3 regions of the Sphingobium agri genome follow, and region 3 is predicted to be linked to each of the others. Evidence: riboswitches for the same ligand, from Rfam matches in the RefSeq annotation. Region 3 holds a riboswitch; each other region holds the start of a gene.

Region 1 (7,186 bases), on a different contig from region 3:
GGGTCGCGGCCTATTATCAGCGGCGCGGCTATATGACGGGCACGGGCACCCTGGTCGATGAACTGATCCGGCGCGCGGGCCTCGTCAATCTGGCGGAAAAGCTCGGCAAGCCCGCGCTGGCGCAAGTGCCGCTGGAACAGATGATAGCAGCCAGGCCCGACTATCTGATCGTGGAAGAAGGCAGCGAAAACATCGTCGATCAGGGGACGGAGATGCTGCACCATCCCGTGCTGCGATCCATTCCCCGCATCCGTGTGCCGCAAGCCTGGACGGTCTGCGGCGGCCCCGCCTATGTGCAGGCCGCGCACAGCATCATTGCCCAGGCGGATGCTGCGGGCAAAGACAGGGCGCAGCCAAAGGCCGCGCCCCGGCGATGAAGCGGGGCGGCCGCCCACCCCCGTCACCTTTTACCGTCAAAAGCGGACACGCACGCCGCCATAGGCCGATCGGCCATAGGTGCTGTAGCCATAGACGGTCGCATATTCTTCGTCCGTGACATTGTCGATGCGCCCGTAAATCTCCAGATGCTCGTTGATCGGCAGCGAGGCGCGGAGGTCCAGCCGGGCGTAGCCGTCGAGACGCTGGGTGTTGGCGGCATCGTTGAAGCTGTCGCCGACCATGGTCACCGTTGCGCCAGTCGACAGGCCGAACGACCAATCATAGTCCGCCGAGACGCTGACGGCATCCTTTGCGCGGCGGGGAAGGCGCCTGCCTTCGTTGAGCCCGCCTTCGGAACGGTCGATAGCGTCGATATAGCTGTAGGCCGCTACGACCGTCAGCGCATCGACGGGCTTCAGCGTCAAGGCTGCTTCCACGCCCTTTGCACGGGTGCGGGTGAGGTTGACATAGCGGCCGAAAGGCAGGGCGAAGCCGTCGAAATAAATCTGGTCGCGGGTGTCGCGGCGAAACGCGGTGACAGAGATCATCGCGCGGCCCTCATCCAGGCTCTGATCAAAGCCGATGTCATAGCTTTTCGACCTTTCGGGCTTGAGGTCGAGATTGCCATAGGTGGCGTCGTAGATCTGGTACAGCGAAGGTGCGCGAAAGCCTTCGCCATAGCTGGCGCGGATATTGGTGCGGCCTTCATTGGGCGTGTAGTTGGCGTTGGCGCCAAAGGTGGTGGCGCCCCCGAATTGGCTGTGATCGTCATGGCGTACGCCGCCGGTAACCGACAAGCCAACAAAAGGCTTTACGACCGCAAGCGCATAGACGCTGTCGATGTTTACCTCTGCTCCGCTGACGACCTTATCGCCCGTGAAGAAGTCGTAGAAGAACGAGTCATATTTGGGCCGCTCATGCTCGTAGCCAAAGACCAGTTTGGCTTGATCCACCGGCTGATAGACGCCTTCATATTCAAATCGCAGGTTGGTGCCTGAATAGCCATAGTCAGGCGCGGAACTGGGCGCGAAGAAATAGTCGCGGTCATTGCGGAACCAGGTCACCGCCGCACGCTGCGTCAACTTACCGTCGAAAGAGGAAAGGTTGAGCCCCGCATAGCCGACATATTGGTCAAGCTTGCTGCTATCCGTTGATTCAGCCGGCGCGCCAAAGAAGATGTCGGTATCGAGGTCCGCATGGATGTAATAGCCACGCAGGTCGAGGCTGAGATTGTCGGTGAAGGCAAGCTTCAGCTTCGCGTGGGTCGCGATATTTTCATAACCGTCCTTCTCCGTGCCGCCCTGTGCCGCGGAGATGCCATCGGTACGGAAATAGGCTACGCCCGCGCTGCCCGATGCGATGCCGGTGCTGCCCGATATGTCAGCCTTTGCATTCAGCGTGTCGGCATAGCCATAATCCACCGATGCGCTGCCGCCAAAGCCTTCGCCTGGCTCGGCCGACATGATGTTGACGACGCCGCCGATCGCCTGGCTGCCGTACACCACCGAGTTGGAGCCACGCAGGATTTCGATGCGGCGGATGTTGCCGGTGAGCAGATTGCCGAAGTCGTAGGCATCGCCAATGACGCTCGGATCATTGATCTTCACGCCATCGAGCAGCACCAGCGTTTGCGTCGTTTCCGCGCCACGGATCGAAATGCCGGTGACGCCGCCCACGGCATCGGCGCGGTTGAAACGGACGCCGGGCGTGGTGATCAGCAGGTCCGCGATGCTGACATTCTGGCGCGTCTCGATCGTCTTTTCATCGATCACCGTCACGGCCTGCCCGACTTCATCGGTCGGCTGCTCGATGCCGAGCGCAGTGACGACGATTTCGTCTGCATCTTCTGCAAGCGCGGGGGTGGCGGCAAGCAGCGCCAGCAGCGAGATTCCGGTCCTGATCATATTCTGTCTTCCCTGAGCGCCATGCGACATGAGGCCAGGGCTTCCGCGCGAGCGGCCGGTGCGCGAGGGAGGGAGACGCCAATCCCGTCACGCGCACCGATGCGGCCCTGCGCCGCTTCGTCGCTCAGACGGAAAACCGTGCCCGGGCCGATCCCTGGACCCAGGCAAGAGCGACCATGCGCCGGCAGGTTTCCTGGCTCGCGGGTCGTCGCGGCGATGCACGGGCCTTCCCGGACGCGTGTCCAGTGGCTGGTCCCCCTCGCCTTCCCCTTTTGAAGGCATGCGGGTTTCCGGGTGCATCGCGCTCACCGCTTACAGTTGCAGGGGCAGCTGCGGACTTGGACGGATGAACCGTCCCCACCGCATTCCCTTTCCGGCGCGATCTTTCGTGAACGGTTGCCCGCTCACGCCGCGCGCCATAGGGGAAAGCGAGGGTTCTGCCAAGGAGTGGATCGATGCGATTACTGGGCGCTGTGCTTGCCGGGGGACGATCCCGTCGGTTCGGGAGCGACAAGGCGCTGGCGCTGATGGCGGATGGGCGCATGCTGATCGACCATGCGGTGGCGGCGATCGCGCCCCATGTGGAGACGGTGGTGGTCTGCGGGCGGACGGTCGAGGGGATGACCAGCCTCTCCGACCGGCCCGGGCCTGATATGGGACCGCTGGGCGGGCTGAACGCGGCACTGCATCATGCGCGGGACGAAGGCTATGACGCGGTGCTGACGACCGGGTGTGACATGCCGGTCTATCCGGCGGCGTTGGTGGAGGCGCTGGCGGGAGAAGGCGCTGCGGTGTTGAAGGGGCAGCAATTGGCGGGGTTCTGGCCTGCCGGGCTTGCGGATGAACTGGACGCGCATCTGGCTGAGGAGAATAGCCGGTCGATATATGGCTGGCTGGAGCGGATCGGCGCGCGGATCGTGGAGCGGGCGGATATCGTCCTGCCGAATATTAATCGACCGCAGGATCTTGCCGGATTGCCGAAAAGCTAGCTGCGCCGTGCTCCTGCAAAGGCAGGAGCCCAATTCAGAGGGCGGGACTGGGCTCCTGCCTTTGCAGGAGCACGTTGCTTATCGTGCTGAGCGGGTTGCACCCTATCGCCGAGCTGAACTTGCCGAAGCCCCCTCCCTTCCTTCCAACTAAGTTCGGGGGCGTTCGGCAAGCTCAGGGCAAAGGTCGCGGAGAGCCGGTCTTCAAAGCTGAAGAGCGACGCTCGTGGCGGCCTCTACTGGCATGGTCGTGCCCGCCACCGCTTCACCAATCAGAAGCAGGGTCGGATCTTCGTCGCTGATCGTGGCCACCAGAAAGGCAAGCGCCGACAGCTTCCCCCGGATCAGGCGTTCGGTGGGCAGCGAGACATTGACCGCCACCATCACCGGCGTCTCGGGATCGCGTCCGGCGGCGATCAACTGGCGGCTGATCTCGCCAGCAGCGGCACGGCCCATATAGATGCCGAGCGTGCCGCCGGGACGGGCGAGCGTTTCCCAGTCGAGCTTGAGCGGCTCACCGGCTTTCAGATGCGCGGTCACCAGTGTCAGGCCGCGCGCCTTGCCGCGCAGGGTGAGCGAGGCGTTGCCGCTTGCCGCCGCCGCGCTGGCAGTGGTGATGCCGGGGCAGATGTGGGTGCGGATGCCGTCAGCGGCGAGATGATCCATCTCCTCGGCCGAGCGGCCAAAGACCGACGGGTCGCCGCCTTTCAGGCGCACGACGCGCTTGCCCGCCTTGGCAGCGGCGAGGAGCAGGTCGTTGATGCTTTCCTGATCCTTGCTGTGGCGGCCCGAGCGCTTGCCGACGCTGACACGCTCGATGCCCTGCGGGATGAGGTCGAGGACGCCCGGCCCGACCAGTGCGTCATAAAAGACGATGTCGGCCGCCGCCATCAGCTTTTCGGCCTTGCGGGTCAGCAGGTCCGGGTCGCCGGGACCTGCGCCGACCAGCCAGACTTCACCGGGGGCGATAAGTTCATTCGGCTGCATGGAGCGTCTCCTGCGGGATTTGGGCGAGGATGTTGGCAAGCGCGGGGCGGCAGGACCCGCAATTGGTGCCCGCGCCGATCGCCTTGCCGATGGCGGGCACGTCGACCAGGCTCTGGTCGCGAATCGCCGCAACGATCTGGTTGAGGCCGATGTCGAAGCAGACGCAGATGGTCGGGCCTTTGTCAGGCTGGCTGCCGGGGCCGCGCGCGGCGAGGACGGATGCGCCCACCTCTTCGGCTTCAAGCTGGCCGATGAGCCAGTCGCGCGAGGGGAGCAGGCCGGTGCGGGTCACGAAGAGGACGCCTGCCAGCTTGCCTTCGCGGATAATCGCGACGCGGCGGGTGCCGCGCGACATATCGACGGCCTCGACCCGGTCGCCCTTGGGCAGGCAGGCTTCGAGCCGGGCGGGATCGCCATTGCCCGCGACCTCGTAAAGCGCGCCGCCCGGCACGGTGACCTTTGTCGCCCACAGGCAGGGAACCCTGGCGGGCTGCTCGCCGCGCAGGATCAGGAAGCCCTTCCACTCGGTGGCGACCTTCTCGATGCTGGCGGGCGTCAGCTTGAAGCCGGGCTGACCCGAATGCGGATCGACCAGCGGACGGGGCAGCAGGCCGGTGCGGCCGCCGGTCGAGATTTGATCGGTCCAGTGGATGGGGGTAAAAATCTCGCCCCTGCGCTGGCCCTCGCTGAATGCCACGCGGAAGATGCTGTTGCCCTGCGCGGTCTGGACGCGCGCCAGATCACCGTCGCAGATATCGAGGTCCCCGGCGTCCTGCGGGTGAATCTCGACCAACGGCTCCTCCCGATGACGGGCGAGCTTCGCCGACAGGCCGGTGCGCGTCATCGTGTGCCACTGGTCGCGATAACGGCCGGTGTTGAGCGTCATCGGCCACTGTTGGAGCGGCTCCTGAAGGTCCATCTGCTTGGCGAGTACCAGCCGCGCCTTGCCATCGGGGGTGGAGAAGCGACCATCCTCGAAGGGCTTGTCGCCGCCCCAACGGAAGGGCTCCATCGCCTCATAGGCTTCATTCCCGATGGTCGCCTGCGCGCGGAGGTTGAGGAGCCGTGCGCCATCATTCTGATAGGCGGTCAGGCGGGCATGTTCACGCCAGATGTCGGCGGGCCGGTCATAGGCGAAGGCGTTGCGCCAGCCCATGCGGCGGCCGACTTCCTTGATGATCCACCAGTCGGGCTTCGCCTCGCCGGGTAGCGCCATGAAGGGGCGCTGGCGGCTGATGGTGCGGTCGGAATTGGTGACGGTCCCGTCCTTCTCTCCCCAGCCAGCGGCGGGCAGGCGGACGTCGGCATGAACGCTGGTGTCGGTGTCGGCGATGATGTCCGAGACGACGAGGAAAGGCACGGCCTCCAGCGCCTCGCGCACGCGGTTCGCGTCGGGCAGCGACACGGCGGGGTTGGTCGCCATCACCCAGAGCGCCTTGATCCGGCCTTCGTTGATGGCGCGGAACAGGTCGACGGCCTTCAGGCCCGGCTTGGTCGCCATGGCGGGCGCGGCCCAGAAGCGGCCGACCCGCTCCACATTTTCAGGCGCGAAGTCCATATGGGCCGCCAGCGTCGAGGCGAGGCCGCCGACTTCGCGGCCGCCCATGGCGTTGGGCTGGCCGGTGATGGAGAAGGGCGCAGCGCCGGGCTTGCCGATCCGGCCGGTAGCCAGGTGGACGTTGATGATCGCGTTGACCTGATCAGTACCGCGGATCGACTGGTTGATGCCCTGGCTGAACAAGGTGACGGTGCGCGCGGTGGCGGCGAACAGCTTGAAGAATTGCTCCAGCAGCGCGGGCGCGATGTCGCAGGTCTTTGCCGTGGTCCAGAGATCATGGCCGGTGCGGATATGCTCCCAGAAGCCTTCGGGCGCATTGAGATGGTCGGCGATGAACGCAGGGTCGGTGACGCCTTCCTGATCGCACCAGGCGAGCAGACCGCTCATCAGGGCAACGTCCGTGCCGGGCTTTACTGGCAGATGCAGGTCCGCGCCCTCGCAAGTCTCCGTACGGCGTGGGTCGATCACGACCAGCTTGGTCCCGCGCTCCGCCCGCGCGGCCTGAATGCGCTGATAGACGATCGGGTGGCACCAGGCGGTGTTGGACCCGACCAGCACGATCAGGTCGGCTACGTCCAGATCGTCATAGCTGGCGGGCACGATGTCCTCGCCAAAGGCGCGATTATGACCGGCAACCGCGCTCGACATGCAAAGGCGGCTGTTGGTGTCGATATTCGCCGTGCCGATGAAGCCCTTCATCAGCTTGTTGGCGACATAATAGTCTTCGGTCAGCAACTGGCCCGAGACGTAGAAGGCGACGCTGTCGGGGCCGAAGCGATCGACGGTGTCGCGAAATTTCTTCGCAACGAGGTCCAGCGACTTGTCCCAGCTGGCGCGCTTGTTGCCGATCATGGGGTGCAGCAGGCGACCGGTCAGGCCCACCGTCTCGCCCAGATGCGTGCCTTTTGAGCAGAGCCGCCCGCCATTGGCAGGATGCGCCTCATCGCCCTTGATCGTGACCGACCGGGGGCCGGTCGGCGTGGCCGAAATGCCGCAACCGACGCCGCAATAGGCGCAGGTGGTGCGGATGGCCTCTGTCATGCTCTTACCTCTTCTTCCCGAGGAACAAGAATTGGGTGGAGGCGCTTGCCGCAAGGGATGGCCAACAAGACACCCCCACCCAGATCCCCGCCATTATGGCTGGGGACCGGAAGCTCGATGCCGGTTTCAGGCAGCCGCCTTCAGCGCCGTGGGCCGAGCGATCAGGATGCGACCGCCTTCCTCCTTCACGGCGATGGTCGGCGTGCAACCTTCGTCATTGCCCTGCGCCTCACCCGTTTTCAGGGCGATGTTCCAGTTGTGGAGCGGGCAGGCGACGCTGTGGCCATGGACGATGCCCTGGCTCAGCGGGCCCTTCTTGTGCGGGCATTCAT
Region 2 (7,186 bases), on a different contig from region 3:
CTGCTGCGCGCGAACCTGACCGACGATCCCGCCCTGCAAGCCATCGGCGAGATTATCCACGAACTCGACATAGCCGACGGCAAGTTCGCCCGTCCCGAAACCGCTGGTCTCGGCGCGATGCTCTCGGGCGTCTGCGCGTCCACCGACGATGATCTTCAACGCATCGCCCTCGCCAGCGACGCCCTCAACCAGTTCCACGCCTTTTTCAGCAATCGAAAGACCGATCGATGAGCAGCAACGCCTCGACCCTCTCCGCCGCCGCCACGCCCTTGCCCGATCACGGCATCCCGCTCGGCGAAGCCACCCGCATATGGGCAAAGATCGCGGCCTTGAGCTTCGGCGGTCCCGCAGGCCAGATCGCGGTGATGCACCGCATCCTTGTCGAGGAAAAGAAGTGGATCGGGGAGGAGCGTTTCCTCCACGCCCTCAACTATTGCATGCTGCTCCCTGGCCCGGAGGCGCAGCAGCTCGCCATCTACATCGGCTGGCTGCTCCACAGGACGAAAGGCGGCCTGATTGCAGGCATCCTCTTCGTTCTTCCCGGCTTCCTCGCCATCTTGGGCCTGAGCTATATCTACGTCCTTCTCGGCAAGGTCCCGCTCGTCGAAGGGCTCTTCTTCGGCCTGAAGGCTGCCGTCCTCGCCGTCGTGGTGCAAGCGGTCGTCCGCGTCGGCTCCCGCGCGCTCAAGAACAACGTCATGCGCGGCATCGCCGCCGCCGCCTTCGTCGCCATCTTCTTCCTCGACGCACCTTTCCCGCTGATCGTCCTTGCCGCGGGCCTCATCGGCTATCTCGGCAGCCGCAGCGGTATCGCCCAGTTCAAGGGCGGCGGCGGCCATGGTCCCGCGTCCGGCAACGTCATCCACGATCGCGACACGGCGCTCGGCGAAGCCCTTCCCGATCATGCCCGCCCGAACCTGCGCTGGTCGCTCCAGATCTCGACGGTGCTCCTGGTGCTCTGGCTTGCCCCCGTCCTCGCCCTTTTCCTCGCGCTCGGCCCAAACGATGTGTTCGCCCGCATCGCCAGCTTCTTCAGCCAGATGGCGGTCGTCACCTTCGGCGGCGCCTACGCGGTCCTCGCCTATGTCGCGCAGGAAGCAGTCGGCACCTTCGGCTGGCTCCGCCCCGGCGAGATGCTCGACGGCCTCGGCATGGCGGAAACAACGCCCGGCCCGCTGATCATGGTGACGCAGTTCGTCGGCTTCCTCGCCGCTTTCCGCGACGCCGGGATGCTGCCGCCGCTCGTCGCCGCCACACTGGGCGCGATCCTTACCACCTGGGTGACCTTCGTCCCCTGCTTCCTCTGGATATTCGCAGGTGCGCCCTTCATCGAACGCCTGCGCGGCAACCGCGCGCTGTCCTCAGCCCTGACCGCCATCACCGCAGCTGTAGTGGGCGTGATCTTGAACCTAGCCCTCTGGTTCGCGATCCACACCCTCTTCGCCAAGGTCCACGCCGTGCCGACGCCCACCGGATCGCTCGACGTGCCCGTCCTCGCCTCGATCAACCTTCCAGCCCTGGCGCTTTCAACGGCAGCCCTCATCGCCGTCCTCCGCTTCAAGGCCGGGGTCCTCCCCGTCCTCCTCTGCTCAGCCGCAGCTGGCGCCGCCTATGTCCTCCTGACCTAGGCGGCCTTGGCCTTAGCCCGAAACGCATGCAACAAAGGCTCGGTATAACCATTAGGCTGCGCCACCCCCTCAAACACCAGCGCCCGCGCCGCCTGGAAGGCGATGCTCTCCTCCTCCCGCCCGCTCATCGGCTGGTAGAGCGGGTCGCCCGCATTCTGCGCATCCACCTTGACCGCCATCAGCCGCAGCGCCGCGTCCACCTCCTCGGCCGAACACACCCCATGCAGCAGCCAGTTGGCGATATGCTGCGAAGAAATCCGCAACGTCGCCCGATCCTCCATCAGTCCCACATCATGGATATCCGGCACCTTGGAGCAACCGACGCCCTGGTCCACCCAGCGCACGACATAGCCCAATATCCCCTGCGCATTATTGTCCAGCTCGTCCCGAACATCCTGCGCCGTCCAGTTCACCCCCGCCGCCAGCGGTATCGTCAGCAGCGCATCGAGCGAAGCCACCGCCTCGGCCTTCCGCTCCTCCTGCCGGGCAAAAACATCGACGGCATGATAATGCGTAGCGTGCAAGGTCGCGGCAGTCGGCGAAGGCACCCAAGCCGTATTCGCCCCCGTCATCGGATGCCCGACCTTCTGCTCCAGCATGTCCGCCATCCGATCCGGAGCCGCCCACATGCCCTTGCCGATCTGCGCCCGGCCCGACAGCCCGCAAGCCAGCCCGATCTGCACATTGCGATCCTCATAGGCCTTGATCCACGCCGCGCCCTTCATGTCGCCCTTGCGGATCATAGGCCCCGCCCGCATCGACGTATGGATCTCGTCCCCCGTGCGATCCAGAAAGCCGGTGTTGATGAACACGATCCGGTCCCGCACCGCATGGATGCAGGCGGCAAGGTTGGCCGAAGTCCGCCGCTCTTCATCCATCACGCCGACCTTCAGCTGATGCCGCTCCAGCCCCAGCAGATCCTCGATCGCATCGAATAGATCATTGGTGAAGGCGGCCTCCTCCGGCCCATGCATCTTGGGCTTCACGATATAGATGCTGCCCGCCCGGCTGTTGACGAAGCGCCCGCCGCGCCGAATGTCGTGCAAGGCGATCAGGCTGGTGACGATGCCATCCAAAATCCCTTCCGGAGCCTCCGCCCCATCCACCAGCCGCACCGCAGGCGTCGTCATCAAATGCCCGACATTGCGCACGAACAGCAATGACCGCCCCGGCAGAGTGAACCCACTCCCATCCGGCGCAACATAGGACCGGTCGCCATTCAGCCGCCGCGTCGTCATCGCGCCATTCTTCTCGAAGCTCTCCTCCAGGTCGCCCTTCATCAGCCCCAGCCAGTTGGCATAGGCCGCCACCTTGTCCGCAGCATCCACCGCCGCGACCGAATCCTCCAGGTCGCAGATGGTCGACAAAGCCGACTCCAGCACGACATCGGCCAGATGCGCCAGGTCATCCCGCCCGATCGGATGCCCCGCATCGATCACCAGTTCGATATGCAGCCCATGATTGCGCAGCAGGATATTATCCCCCGCCCGCCCGGCAAATTGAGCAGGATCCCGCAACACCGGCACCCCGCCAGCCCACTCCGCCCAGCTCCCCTCCGCCAAAGGCACCGCCCGGTCCAGAAACGCCTTGGCCCAGGCAATCACCTGCGCCCCACGCGCCGGATCATAGCCCTTGCCCGCCGCCGCCCCCGGGATCGCATCCGTCCCGTACAGCGCATCATACAGGCTTCCCCACCGCGCATTGGCCGCGTTCAACAGGAACCGCGCATTCAGGATCGGCACCACCAACTGCGGCCCCGCCAGGCTCGCAAGCTCCGCATCCACCCGGCCCGACCCGATGGAAAAGGGCGCAGGCTCCGCCACCAGATAGCCGATCTCCGTCAGGAAAGCCCGATAGGCCTCCGCATCGAAAGGCCGCCCCGCATGCTCCCCGTGCCAGGCATCGATCTGCGCCTGAAGAGCATCGCGTTTCTCCAGCAAAGCCGCATTGCGCGGCGCGAACCGCGCGAAAATCGCAGCAGCGCCTCGCCAGAACGCATCCGCCACGATCCCCGTCCCCGGCAGCACATCCTCATCGATAAAGCGCGCCAGTTCGGCGGCCACCATCAGGCCCGATTTCTCGATCATGCCGTCCATGGGCAACTCTCCATCACGAAAAACTATGGCCAAAATCTATAGACCCGCCGCCATCCTCGCACTAGACGATAAAGGTTCAAAGCATCTGTTCCTCACAGGAAAAGATCATCAATGGACCCCGATTATCTCCTCTTCGCCCGCGCGGTGGAAGCAGGCAGCCTCTCAGCCGCTGGCCGCATGCTCAACATCTCGCCCGCGATGATGTCGAAACGCCTCTCTCGCCTCGAAGCCCGCCTCGGCGTCCGCCTCATTCACCGAACCACGCGCCGCCTCGCCCTGACGGAAGAGGGCGCCAGCCTTCACCGCGATCTCGTCGCCATCCTCGACGCCATTGCCCAGGCGGAAGAGCGCGTCACCAATCGCCACCGCACCGCGTCAGGCCCGCTGCGCATCTCCGCCCCCACCTCCTTCGGCCGCCTCCACGTCGCCCCCCATGTCGCCCGCTTCCTGGAACAGCATCCGCGCATCGACCTCCAACTCAACCTGTCCGATGCCTATGAAGACCTGCTCGCCGAACGGATCGACCTTGCGATCCGCATCACCAGCGACATTCCCGCCCATCTGGAGGGGCATCATCTCGCCGCCAACCGCCGCATACTCTGCGCGAACCCCGCCTATCTCGCCGCCCACGGCACGCCGGAAAGGATAGCCGACCTCTCGCGCCACCGCCTGCTCGCGGCCGAAGGACAATTGCCATGGCGATTGGTCAACGGGCGCGCGCGCAAGCTGATCGACGGCCAAAGCCATGTCCGCACCAACAGCAGCGAAATCGTGCGTGAACTCGCCCTCACCGGCGTCGGCATCGCCCTGCGCTCGCTCTGGGACGTGGGCGATCTGATGGCGGACGGACGCCTCGTCCGCGTCCTTGAACCTTGGGAAGGCCCCGCCGACCTCGCCGTCCACGCCGTCCACCCCCGCGCGGCGGGCCGCCCTGCCGCCGTGGACACCTTCATCGCATTCTTGCGCGAAAGCTTCCGCGACGCGCCGTGGAACAGGGGCGGTTGATAGAAAAAGCCAGGCGGGCTCCCGCTCAACCCGCTGAAAAGCCAAAATTCCATTATGCGAAAATTCGCCAGGCTCCTGTCAAAAAATAGAAGCTTTCCGGCGTTAACCTGCGTAATGGCAGCGGGAAACAGGCCGATGTTATCGTTCGAGCCATAAGAAACTTGAGAGAGGATATGGGCCATGCGCCCCAATGACGCGTCACATTTTTCCGCCTGCGCCGCCCAGGAAGCGCGGCAAGCCAGGGAAGCCCGCCTGCGCGGCGCCGACCAGGCAACCATCGCCCTCCACAATGAACGCGCCGTCCGCTACCAGGCCATGGCCCTCCGCCTCCAGCGAGAACGCTGCACGACCCTGAACTGATTGGCGCGAAGGCCCAGCACCACCATTCCCCTCTCCCCTTCAGGGGTCGGCCAGAGGCACGTGACTCTGGCCGAGGTGCCGAGCGAAGCGAAGGCGGGAGAGGGGACTGTAAAGCAACCAACGCCGCCCCCCTCTCCCCACCCCTCCCCCCTAAAGGGGAGAGGGAGCAATCCCCACCCACCCCCCTTGCCCCACACCCCCACCTCCGCTATCGCCCCCTCACCCGGGCAACCCCCGGGCATGATCGCGCCGGTGCCTCGAAAGAGGCTTAAAAGGGAACATGGTAAGGAAGGCATCCGCCTCCCCAAGCCAGGGCTGTCCCTGCAACTGTAAGCGGCGAGCGCGATGCACATCGCCCCACCTCACAGGCAGGTTGGGGCAAGTCACTGGGCCGGACGCTAAATCCTGCGAGGCCTGGGAAGGCCGTGCATCAAGCGATGACCCGCGAGCCAGGATACCTGCCAGCGTTTGGTCGCTCTTGCCTTGGTCCAGGGGATGGCCGCGGCACGGTGAACTCCGTCTGAGCGACGAACGAGCGGCAAGAGGCCGCTTCGGTGACGCTGGCGGCCGCCTTGGGGGCGTCCGGCCGTCGGCGTGCGCCGGTCGTCGCCTGACGACAGGTCTCTTGCCGGATGTCGCCAGACGCCCGGAGTGCATGATGTGAAACTTCCCGATCATTTCCACCGCGCCGCCTGGGCGCTGACCGCCACTCTCCTCCCCCTGCCAGCCTTTGCCGCCGAAGCGGCCGACGCGGGCGAAGACACCAGCGCCATCATCGTCTTCGGCCGGGGCGAGGACAAGATCGGCACCGCCCATGCGGCGAGCGAAGGCAGCGTCGGCGGCGCTGACCTTCTCGTCCGCCCGCTGCTGCGCGTCGCCGAACTGCTCGAAGCCGTGCCGGGCATGGTCGCGGCCCAGCATTCGGGCAGCGGCAAGGCCAATCAATATTTCCTGCGCGGTTTCAACCTCGACCATGGGTCGGACTTCACCACCTATATCGACGGGGTTCAGATGAACTTCCGCAGCCATGGCCACGGCCAGGGCTATCTCGACCTCAACGGGCTCATCCCGGAAATCATCGCGCGTGAGGATTTTCGCAAAGGTCCCTATCGCGCCGATGGCGGCGACTTCGCGCTTGCGGGCGCGGCCTATATGACCACGATCGACGGCTATGACCGGCCATGGGTCGCGGCGGAGGGCGGCTCCTTCGGCTGGCGCAGGCTGGCGTCGGGCGGGACCGTAAAGGCGGGTGCGGGCCATCTCACCCTGGTCGCGCAGGCCAAGGCCTATGACGGGCCATGGCAGGAGCCTGAACATCTGCGCCATTATGCGGGCTTCGCCAAATATACGCTCCCCACAGGGGCCGGGAAGATCGACGCCACGCTTCACGCCTATCGCGCGACATGGCGCCCGACCGAGCAAATTCCCGAGCGCATCGTAGGCACGCCGCTCTGCCCCGATATCTTCTGTTCGCCCGATCCGTCCGCGCGCGGTGAAACCACCCGCATTATCGGCAATCTCGCCACCGTTCAGCCGACATGGCGCGCCAATCTGTACGCCCAATTCTACGACTGGACGATGTTCTCCAACCCCACCTACACCGATCCCGACGGCACCAGCGCGCAGATACAGCAATTCGACCGCCGCTGGGTCCTCGGTTTCACGGGCGAAAAGCGCTGGGATGTCGACCCCGCGCTGCAACTGAAGCTCGGCACGGAAAACCGTTATGACGCGATCGGCAATGTCGGCGTCAACCGCACCGCAGGGCGCGCTTTCCTCTCCTCGCTTGGCCGCTATCGCGTCAACCAAGGCTCGGCCGCGCTCTATGGCGAAGCGACCGTCACGCCCCTTCCCGGCCTGCGCATCACCGGCGGCCTGCGTGGCGACTATTATCATTATGATGTCCGCAGCCGGGACGCCGTCGCCGCCGCGTTGGGTGAAGGCAGCGGCTCGGACACGCTCGTCTCGCCCAAGGCGTCGGCCGCATGGGCAATTACCCCGCAGGTCGAACTCTATGCCAATTGGGGCCGGGGCTTCCATTCCAACGATGCGCGCGGCGCGGTCAATGTGGACACGCCTGTTCCCATGCTCGTGCGC
Region 3 (7,186 bases):
CGGATCATGTGCAGACAAAGCCCTCGGGCGGCGTCCGGACGATGAAGTGCCCCTTAACCCCCTGCGGCCATTCGGCGTAGCGCACGACGCCCTCTTCGCTGGCGGCATGGCGCAGGGCATAGTCGAGGATGGCGCGCGCGGCATCCGCGTCCGGGGTGAAGTCGCCCAGCACATAACCGACCTTGCCAGGGCCGCGCACATGGACGGTGCAATGCCGCTGGCAGGCGAAGAGGCAGGGCATGTCCTGCACGGCGATCGCTTCATAGGCAGGCTCCTGCGCCTGAAGGCCACGCATGGCATCGACCAGCAGCGCACCGCCGCGGCGCCCTTCGCTGTCTTCCCGTTGGTCTGCGGACAGGCGGCAGGCCGAACAGACGACCACCGACGCGCTGTTTTCGACGGCACGCAGCATCAGCGGCACGCTTTTATAATCATCTGAACATGAAAGACGGGCATCATGGCCCTCCCTGCAAAATCGAACCGCAACGGCCCTGCCCGGCCAGTGGCGGGCAAGGCGATGGCTGTCGTCCGCGCGGGGAACCCCGTTCGTCCGGTACACCCTGTCCGGTCGAAGAACGACTGCGGCAGGCAGGTCTCCTGGCTCACGGGTCGATGCGCATCGGCCGCCTTCTCGGGAGATACTCCCCCAATGGCTGCGTGGCCGGTCCACTCACCGCTTACAGTTGCAGGGGCAGCGCGGGCATTGCACCCGACTTCCCTTTTGATCCCCAAGCGGGGAACCTGTCGCGGCGCTGCTGATAATGAGGCAGGACCAAGCCCGCAAGCGGTAGATGAAGCGGCGCCTCGTCAGCCGGGCGGCCTGCCCGCCGCCAGCACGGCGTCTGCCCGGGCCAGCACGATGATCGGCAACCCGGCGCTGGCGGCGCGTTCGGCAGCGAGGCGGGTGGGGGCGGATATGGTGACAAGCAGCGGGCAGTCGGCGAGCGCGGCCTTCTCCACCAGCTCATAGGAACAACGCGAGGACAGTAGCGCAAAGCCGCCATCCCATGACAATTGCCGCCGCCGCATCGCCCCGATCAGCTTGTCGAACGCGTTGTGGCGGCCCACATCCTCATAGGCGAGGCGGATTGCGCCATCTGCCCCCGCCAGAGCAGCGGCATGGACAGCACCGGTTTGCCGATTGAGCGGTTGATGCGCGGCAAGATCGCCCAACGCCCGGAAGATAGCCGCCCGGCCTGCGGCCGAGCGGGCTGTCACGGCGGGCAGGGGCCGCAGCGCCTGCTCCAGATTTTCGACGCCGCATAAGCCGCAGGAGGAATCGGAGACGCGGTGACGGACGCGGCCGAGCAGTCCCTCCACCCGCTCCGGCGGAAGCGTAGCGCGGGCGACGAGGCCCTGCTCCGTTACATGGACGTCAACGTCGAGCGGCGCGTCCGATGGCAGGACCAGCCGCTCGGCAAGCGCGAAGCCCTGAACCAGTTCGGCCACGTCCCCTGGCGTCGCCATCAGCACCGCATAGCCGACGCCGTTGAACTCTATCGCGACTGGCATCTCTTCCGCCAGATCGCGCTCCACGGGCGATGCGTCGCCCTCTGGGCTAATGCGGGTGAAGGAGAAAGGAGACGGCATAGCGCCGGTCTAGGCGGGCGGGATGCGCCCTGCAATATCACGCAACCATGCAACTGCCGCTTTCCTTTGCCGGTCAAGCCATCTATGCACAGCCCCGATCGCGCCGGTGCCCGAACGGGCTTCAAAGGGAATGCGGTGCGGGCTGCCGGTCAGGCGCCCAAATCCGCGGCTGTCCCTGCAACTGTAAGCGGTGAGCGAGACGCATAGCGACTTTCCGTTACCGCCGGAGGGTCAGCCACTGGGCCGGACGCTAAATCATGCGAGGCCTGGGAAGGCCATGTGTCGAGCGATGACCCGCAAGCCAGGAGACCTGCCGGCGTCTGGTCGCTCTTGCTTTGGCCCAGGGGATGGCCGGGGCACGGTATTCCGTCTGAGCGACGCGTGCGGCGGGACCGCACCGGCATGCGTGCCGGGCGCTAAGATGCGTCCGTCCGGCGCGTCGTGCTGGCCGCATAGCGGAGGTCCCGTCCAGTCTCGCTGACGCAGACGGGAGCCAAGCCGTCCGATGGTTATGCAAGTTCCGGCGCTGCGCCGCCGCGCGACATGGATGTTCGCGCTGCTGATCGCCGCCAATATCGGCCTTTGGATATGCGCCCTGATGATCTTCTCGGGCGATACGATGATGCTGGGCACCGCCCTGCTCGCCTGGAGCCTGGGCCTGCGACATGCGGTGGACGCCGACCATATCGCCGCGATCGACAATGTGACGCGCAAACTGATGCAGGACGGGCAGCAGCCGCTGACCGTGGGCCTGTGGTTCGCCATCGGGCATAGCGCGATCGTGCTGATCGCGGCGGTCCTCATCGCCTTTGCCGCCAGTGCCCTCAGCCGCGTCGAGGCGGCGGGGGAGATCGGCGGCACGATCGCCACGATCATCTCAGCAAGCTTCCTCTTCGCTATCGCGGCGATGAACCTCATCATCCTGCGGTCTGTTCTGAAGACGTTCAATCATGTTCGCAACGGTGGAAGCTATGTCGATGAGGACATGGACATTCTGCTGGGCAATCGGGGCATGTTGTCGCGCCTGTTCCGGCCGCTGTTCCGCCTCGTCACGCGTAGCTGGCACATGGCGCCGCTCGGATTTCTCTTTGGTCTGGGGTTCGACACGGCGACGGAGGTGGCCATCCTCGGCCTGTCGGCGGGTCAGGCGGCGAGCGGTCTTTCGATCGCAACGGTACTGATCTTCCCCTTGCTGTTCGCGGCGGGCATGGCGCTCATCGACACGGCGGACGGCGCGCTGATGATGGGCGCTTATCATTGGGCATTCGTGAAGCCGATCCGCAAGCTTTACTATAACATCACCATCACGCTGGTGTCGGCGCTGGTCGCCATCGTCATCGGCGGGATCGAAGCGGCGGCGCTGCTGGGCGACAAGCTGGGCCTGACCGGCGGCATCTGGTCGATCACCGCCCGTCTGGGCGAGCATTTCAACAGCCTCGGCTTTTTCATCATCGGCCTGTTCGCCGCCTGCTGGCTGGTGAGCTGGATCATCTACCGCTGGAAGCGCTTCGACGAGATCGACGTGCTCATCCCCAACAAAGGACAGACATTATGAGCAAGGTTTCCGCCACGGTCATCACGGGCTTTCTGGGTGCCGGAAAGACGACGCTGATCCGCCACCTGATCGAAAATGCGGGCGGGCGTCGGCTCGCCCTCATCATCAACGAATTTGGCGATGTCGGCGTAGACGGTTCGCTGGTGAAGGGCTGCGGCGACGAAGCCTGTCCGGACGAGGATATCATCGAGCTTGCCAATGGCTGCATCTGTTGCACCGTGGCGGACGATTTCCTGCCCACCATGCAGCGGCTGCTGGACCGGGACGTGCCGCCCGATCACATCATCATCGAAACCTCAGGGCTCGCACTGCCCAAGCCACTGGTGAAAGCGTTTCAGTGGCCCGATATCCGGACGCGGGCGACCGTGGACGGCGTCATTGCGCTCATCGATGCGGATGCGCTGGCAGCCGGGCGCTTTGCCCATGATGAAGCCGCGCTCGCTGCGGCGCGGGCGGCCGACCCGACGCTGGACCATGACAGCCCCATCGAGGAGCTGTTCGAAGACCAGCTGGCCTGCGCCGACCTGGTGCTGCTGAACAAGACCGACCTTGTCGCGCCTGAAAAGCTGGCGGAACTGGAGCAGCAGCTGGGCGGGGAAGTGCGGCCGGGCGTCCGCCTCCTGCGCACCGCGCGCGGCGAGATCGACCCCGCCGTCCTGCTCGGCCTTGGTGCGGGCGTCGAGGACCAGATTGATGCGCGCCCGTCCCATCATGATGATGAGGAGGATCATGATCATGAGGATTTCGACAGCTTCGTCCTGCAACTGGAGGAAATCGGCAATCCCGCGCCGCTGCTGGCGGCTTTGGAGAAGCTCATCACCGACCATGACATTCTGCGCGTGAAGGGCTTTATCGCCATCGCCGGGCGCCCCGCACGGCTGGTCATTCAGGCGGTGGGACCCCGCATCCAGCATCATTTCGACCGGCAGTGGCAGGCAGACGAGGTGCGCACGTCGCAGCTGGTGGTGATCGGTCAGGCCGGATTGGATCGCGCCGCCATCGAAGATGCGCTGTCAGGACAGCTGGCAGACGCCTGATGCATTTGCTGACCGCCACGCCGGGCACCGTTTCGAACGGGGATGAAGCCATCGATCTTGGCCAGTCGCCGGGCGACATCGTACTGCTGACCGTGGCGGACAGCGACCTTGCCTGCTTTGCGAGCGCGGCGGCGATGCTGGGCGATGGCGCGCCTTCCATCCGGCTCGCCAACCTTCTGCAATTGAAGCATCCCTATTCGGTCGATCTCTATGTCGAAAAGGTGATTTCCCACGCGAATTTTATCTGCGTCGTGTTGCTGGGGGGCAAGAGCTACTGGCCCTATGGCATTGAGGAAATTGCCAATGTCGCGCGCGAAAAGGGCATAGCGTTCGCCGCGATCGCCGATGGGCGGGAGGATGATCCGGAACTGCGCCTCGCCTCCACCCTGCCGCCCGAAACATGCGATCTGCTGCGGGATTATTTGCGACAGGGAGGCATCGCCAATGCGATCGCCTTTCTGAAGACGGCTGCGGGGATCGCGGGACTGGATGCGGGCTATGCCGACCCGCCGGTGCCGGTCGCCGACGCGGGGCTGTATTTGCCGGGTGTCGAGCGTCCCGTGCTGGATCAGGTGAAGGCGGGCTGGACGGATGGGCAGCCTGTAGTGCTGTTCCTATTCTACCGTGCGCTGCTGATCGCCGGGACGCTGGAGGCGGTGGACGCGATGATCGCCGGACTGCAGGCAGCGGGGCTGAATGTGCTGGCAGTGCATGTGCGCGCGCTGCGCGAACCCTTTGCGCGGGATTTCTTGGAAGGGGTGATATCGTCGGTGGGTCCTGATGTCATCCTGAACGCGACCGCCTTTGCTGCATCCGCGCCGGGCGAGCCGCGCACGCCGTCGATATTGGAGCAGGCGGACTGCCCTGTCCTCCAGACCATGTTCGCCAGCGCCGAACAGGCGACATGGCAGGACAGCGCGCGGGGCCTGGGGCCGCGCGATCTGGCGATGCATATCGCCTTGCCCGAGGTGGACGGGCGGATCTTTACGCGGGCGGTCGCTTTCAAGGCGGCGGCGCGGTTCGACGCGCGCACCGAATGCAGCATAATCGTGCCGCAGGTGCTGGCGGACAGAGTGAGCTTCGTCGCGCAACTTGCTGGAAATTGGGCGAGGTTGCGGCGTACTCCTTCGGGTGAGCGGCGCGTGGCGCTGGTGCTCGCCAATTACCCAAACCGGGACGGCCGGATCGGCAATGGCGTCGGACTCGACACCCCCGAAAGCGCAGCGGCGATCCTGCGGGCGCTGGGAGAGGCTGGCTATGCCATTAGCGGTGCGCCCGCCGAGGGCGCGGCGCTGATGCAGCTGATGACGGGTAGCGAAACAACGTGCGCGCTGCCCCTCGCGGATTATCGTGCTGCGTTCGCAGGCCTGCCTGGAAGCGTTCGCCAGCTGGTGACGGACCGATGGGGAGAGCCGGAGGATGATCCATTCTGCGAGGATGGCGCGTTTCGCCTGCGGGTGCATCGCTTCGGCCATGTCGCGGTCACGGTGCAACCCTCACGCGGCTATGATGTCGATCCCAAGAGCAGCTATCATGATCCAGCGCTGCCGCCGCCGCATGCCTATCTCGCCTTCCACATCTGGCTGGCTCAAGAATTTGGCGCCCACGCGGTGGTGCATGTGGGCAAGCATGGCAATCTGGAATGGCTGCCCGGCAAGGCGATTGCGCTTTCGGAAAACTGCTTCCCCGAAATCTGCGCCGGACCGATCCCGCAAATCTATCCCTTCATCGTCAATGATCCGGGCGAAGGCACGCAGGCGAAGCGCCGGATCGGCGCGTGCATCATCGACCATCTGACGCCGCCACTGACACGGGCAGAGACCTATGGGCCGCTCAAGGAGTTGGAGGCGCTGGTCGACGAATATTATCTGGCGGCTGGTATGGACCCGCGCCGGCTGGAGACGCTGCGGCGGGACATATTGGCGCTGGCTGCGGCGCAGGGGCTGGACAAGGATGCAGGGGCTCAGGGCAGCGGTGATGATGCGCTGGCGGCGATCGACAATTATCTGTGTGAGTTGAAAGAAATGCAGATCCGCGATGGTCTGCATGTCTTCACCCTATCGCCCGAGCGGGCATTGCGCCGCGATTTGCTGATCGCCTTGGCTCGCTGCCCCAGGGGATTGGACGGAGGGCAGCAATCGCTGCTGCGGGCGCTGGCGGATGATCTGGCGCTTGGGTTCGATCCGATCGACTGCGGCATGGGCATGCCGTGGACGGGGCCGAGACCGCAGATTCTGGCGGATACGACACCTGACGTCTGGCGCAGCACCGGCGATACGGTCGAGCGACTCGAGCTCTATGCCATGCAGCTACTCGATACGGGAGAAGCCGGTCCCGGGCCTGCAAGTGCGCAGGTTCTGGAGACGATCCGCAATGACCTCGCGCCCCGCGTCGACGCTTGCGGAGAGGCGGAGAGGACGGCACTGCTTCAGGCGCTCGACGGAAGGTTCGTGGCGCCCGGTCCCTCCGGGGCACCGACACGGGGACGGCCCGATGTATTGCCGACCGGACGGAATTTCTATTCGGTCGATACGCGCGCGGTGCCGACCGTCGCGGCGTGGAACCTGGGCCAGAAATCGGCAGAGCTAGTCGTGCAGGACTATCTCCAGCGCGAAGGCGAATATCCGCGCTCCATCGCCCTGTCCGCGTGGGGCACGGCGAACATGCGTACCGGCGGTGACGACATCGCGCAGGCGCTCGCGCTGATGGGGGTGCGGCCGCGGTGGGACTGGGGATCGGGACGGGTGGTCGGGTTTGAGGTGATGACGATCGCCGAACTCAACCGGCCCCGCGTGGACGTGACGTTGCGCGTGTCCGGATTCTTCCGCGACGCCTTTCCCGAACAGATCGACCTGGTCGACAGCGCCGCCCGCGCCGTCATGGGACTGGACGAGCCGGAAGAGGACAATCCCGCCGCCGCGCGTCACCGGGCGGAAGCAACGGCCCTGATGGCTGAGGGCGCGGCTGAAAAGGCAGCGCTGCGCCGTGCGGGAACGCGTGTCTT

Evidence for each region. A riboswitch is a leader RNA that binds a small molecule or an ion and turns the genes downstream of it on or off. The one in region 3 is predicted to bind cobalamin.
Region 1: it holds a riboswitch for cobalamin, as region 3 does, so the genes downstream of both, MU848_RS15770 (TonB-dependent receptor plug domain-containing protein) here and MU848_RS00050 (HoxN/HupN/NixA family nickel/cobalt transporter) in region 3, are expected to answer to the same signal.
Region 2: it holds a riboswitch for cobalamin, as region 3 does, so the genes downstream of both, MU848_RS15025 (TonB-dependent receptor) here and MU848_RS00050 (HoxN/HupN/NixA family nickel/cobalt transporter) in region 3, are expected to answer to the same signal.

What each region holds. Positions count from the first base shown of each region.
Region 1 covers NZ_JALKHS010000018.1:37,278-44,463, forward strand. The annotation lists gene MU848_RS15765 (ABC transporter substrate-binding protein) at 1-377, shown strand, start outside; gene MU848_RS15770 (TonB-dependent receptor plug domain-containing protein) at 414-2,282, opposite strand; cobalamin riboswitch at 2,449-2,710, opposite strand; gene mobA (molybdenum cofactor guanylyltransferase) at 2,738-3,271, shown strand; gene cobA (uroporphyrinogen-III C-methyltransferase) at 3,473-4,255, opposite strand; gene MU848_RS15785 (nitrate reductase) at 4,242-6,854, opposite strand; gene nirD (nitrite reductase small subunit NirD) at 6,981-7,186, opposite strand, start outside.
Region 2 covers NZ_JALKHS010000012.1:18,786-25,971, forward strand. The annotation lists gene MU848_RS15000 (chromate resistance protein ChrB domain-containing protein) at 1-231, shown strand, start outside; gene chrA (chromate efflux transporter) at 228-1,628, shown strand; gene MU848_RS15010 (malate synthase G) at 1,625-3,724, opposite strand; gene MU848_RS15015 (LysR family transcriptional regulator) at 3,836-4,729, shown strand; gene MU848_RS15020 (hypothetical protein) at 4,910-5,089, shown strand; cobalamin riboswitch at 5,323-5,569, shown strand; gene MU848_RS15025 (TonB-dependent receptor) at 5,810-7,186, shown strand, end outside.
Region 3 covers NZ_JALKHS010000001.1:5,167-12,352, forward strand. The annotation lists gene cobT (nicotinate-nucleotide--dimethylbenzimidazole phosphoribosyltransferase) at 1-8, opposite strand, end outside; gene MU848_RS00040 (DUF1636 domain-containing protein) at 5-412, opposite strand; cobalamin riboswitch at 571-760, opposite strand; gene MU848_RS00045 (formate dehydrogenase accessory sulfurtransferase FdhD) at 808-1,590, opposite strand; cobalamin riboswitch at 1,678-1,922, shown strand; gene MU848_RS00050 (HoxN/HupN/NixA family nickel/cobalt transporter) at 2,096-3,145, shown strand; gene cobW (cobalamin biosynthesis protein CobW) at 3,142-4,182, shown strand; gene cobN (cobaltochelatase subunit CobN) at 4,182-7,186, shown strand, end outside.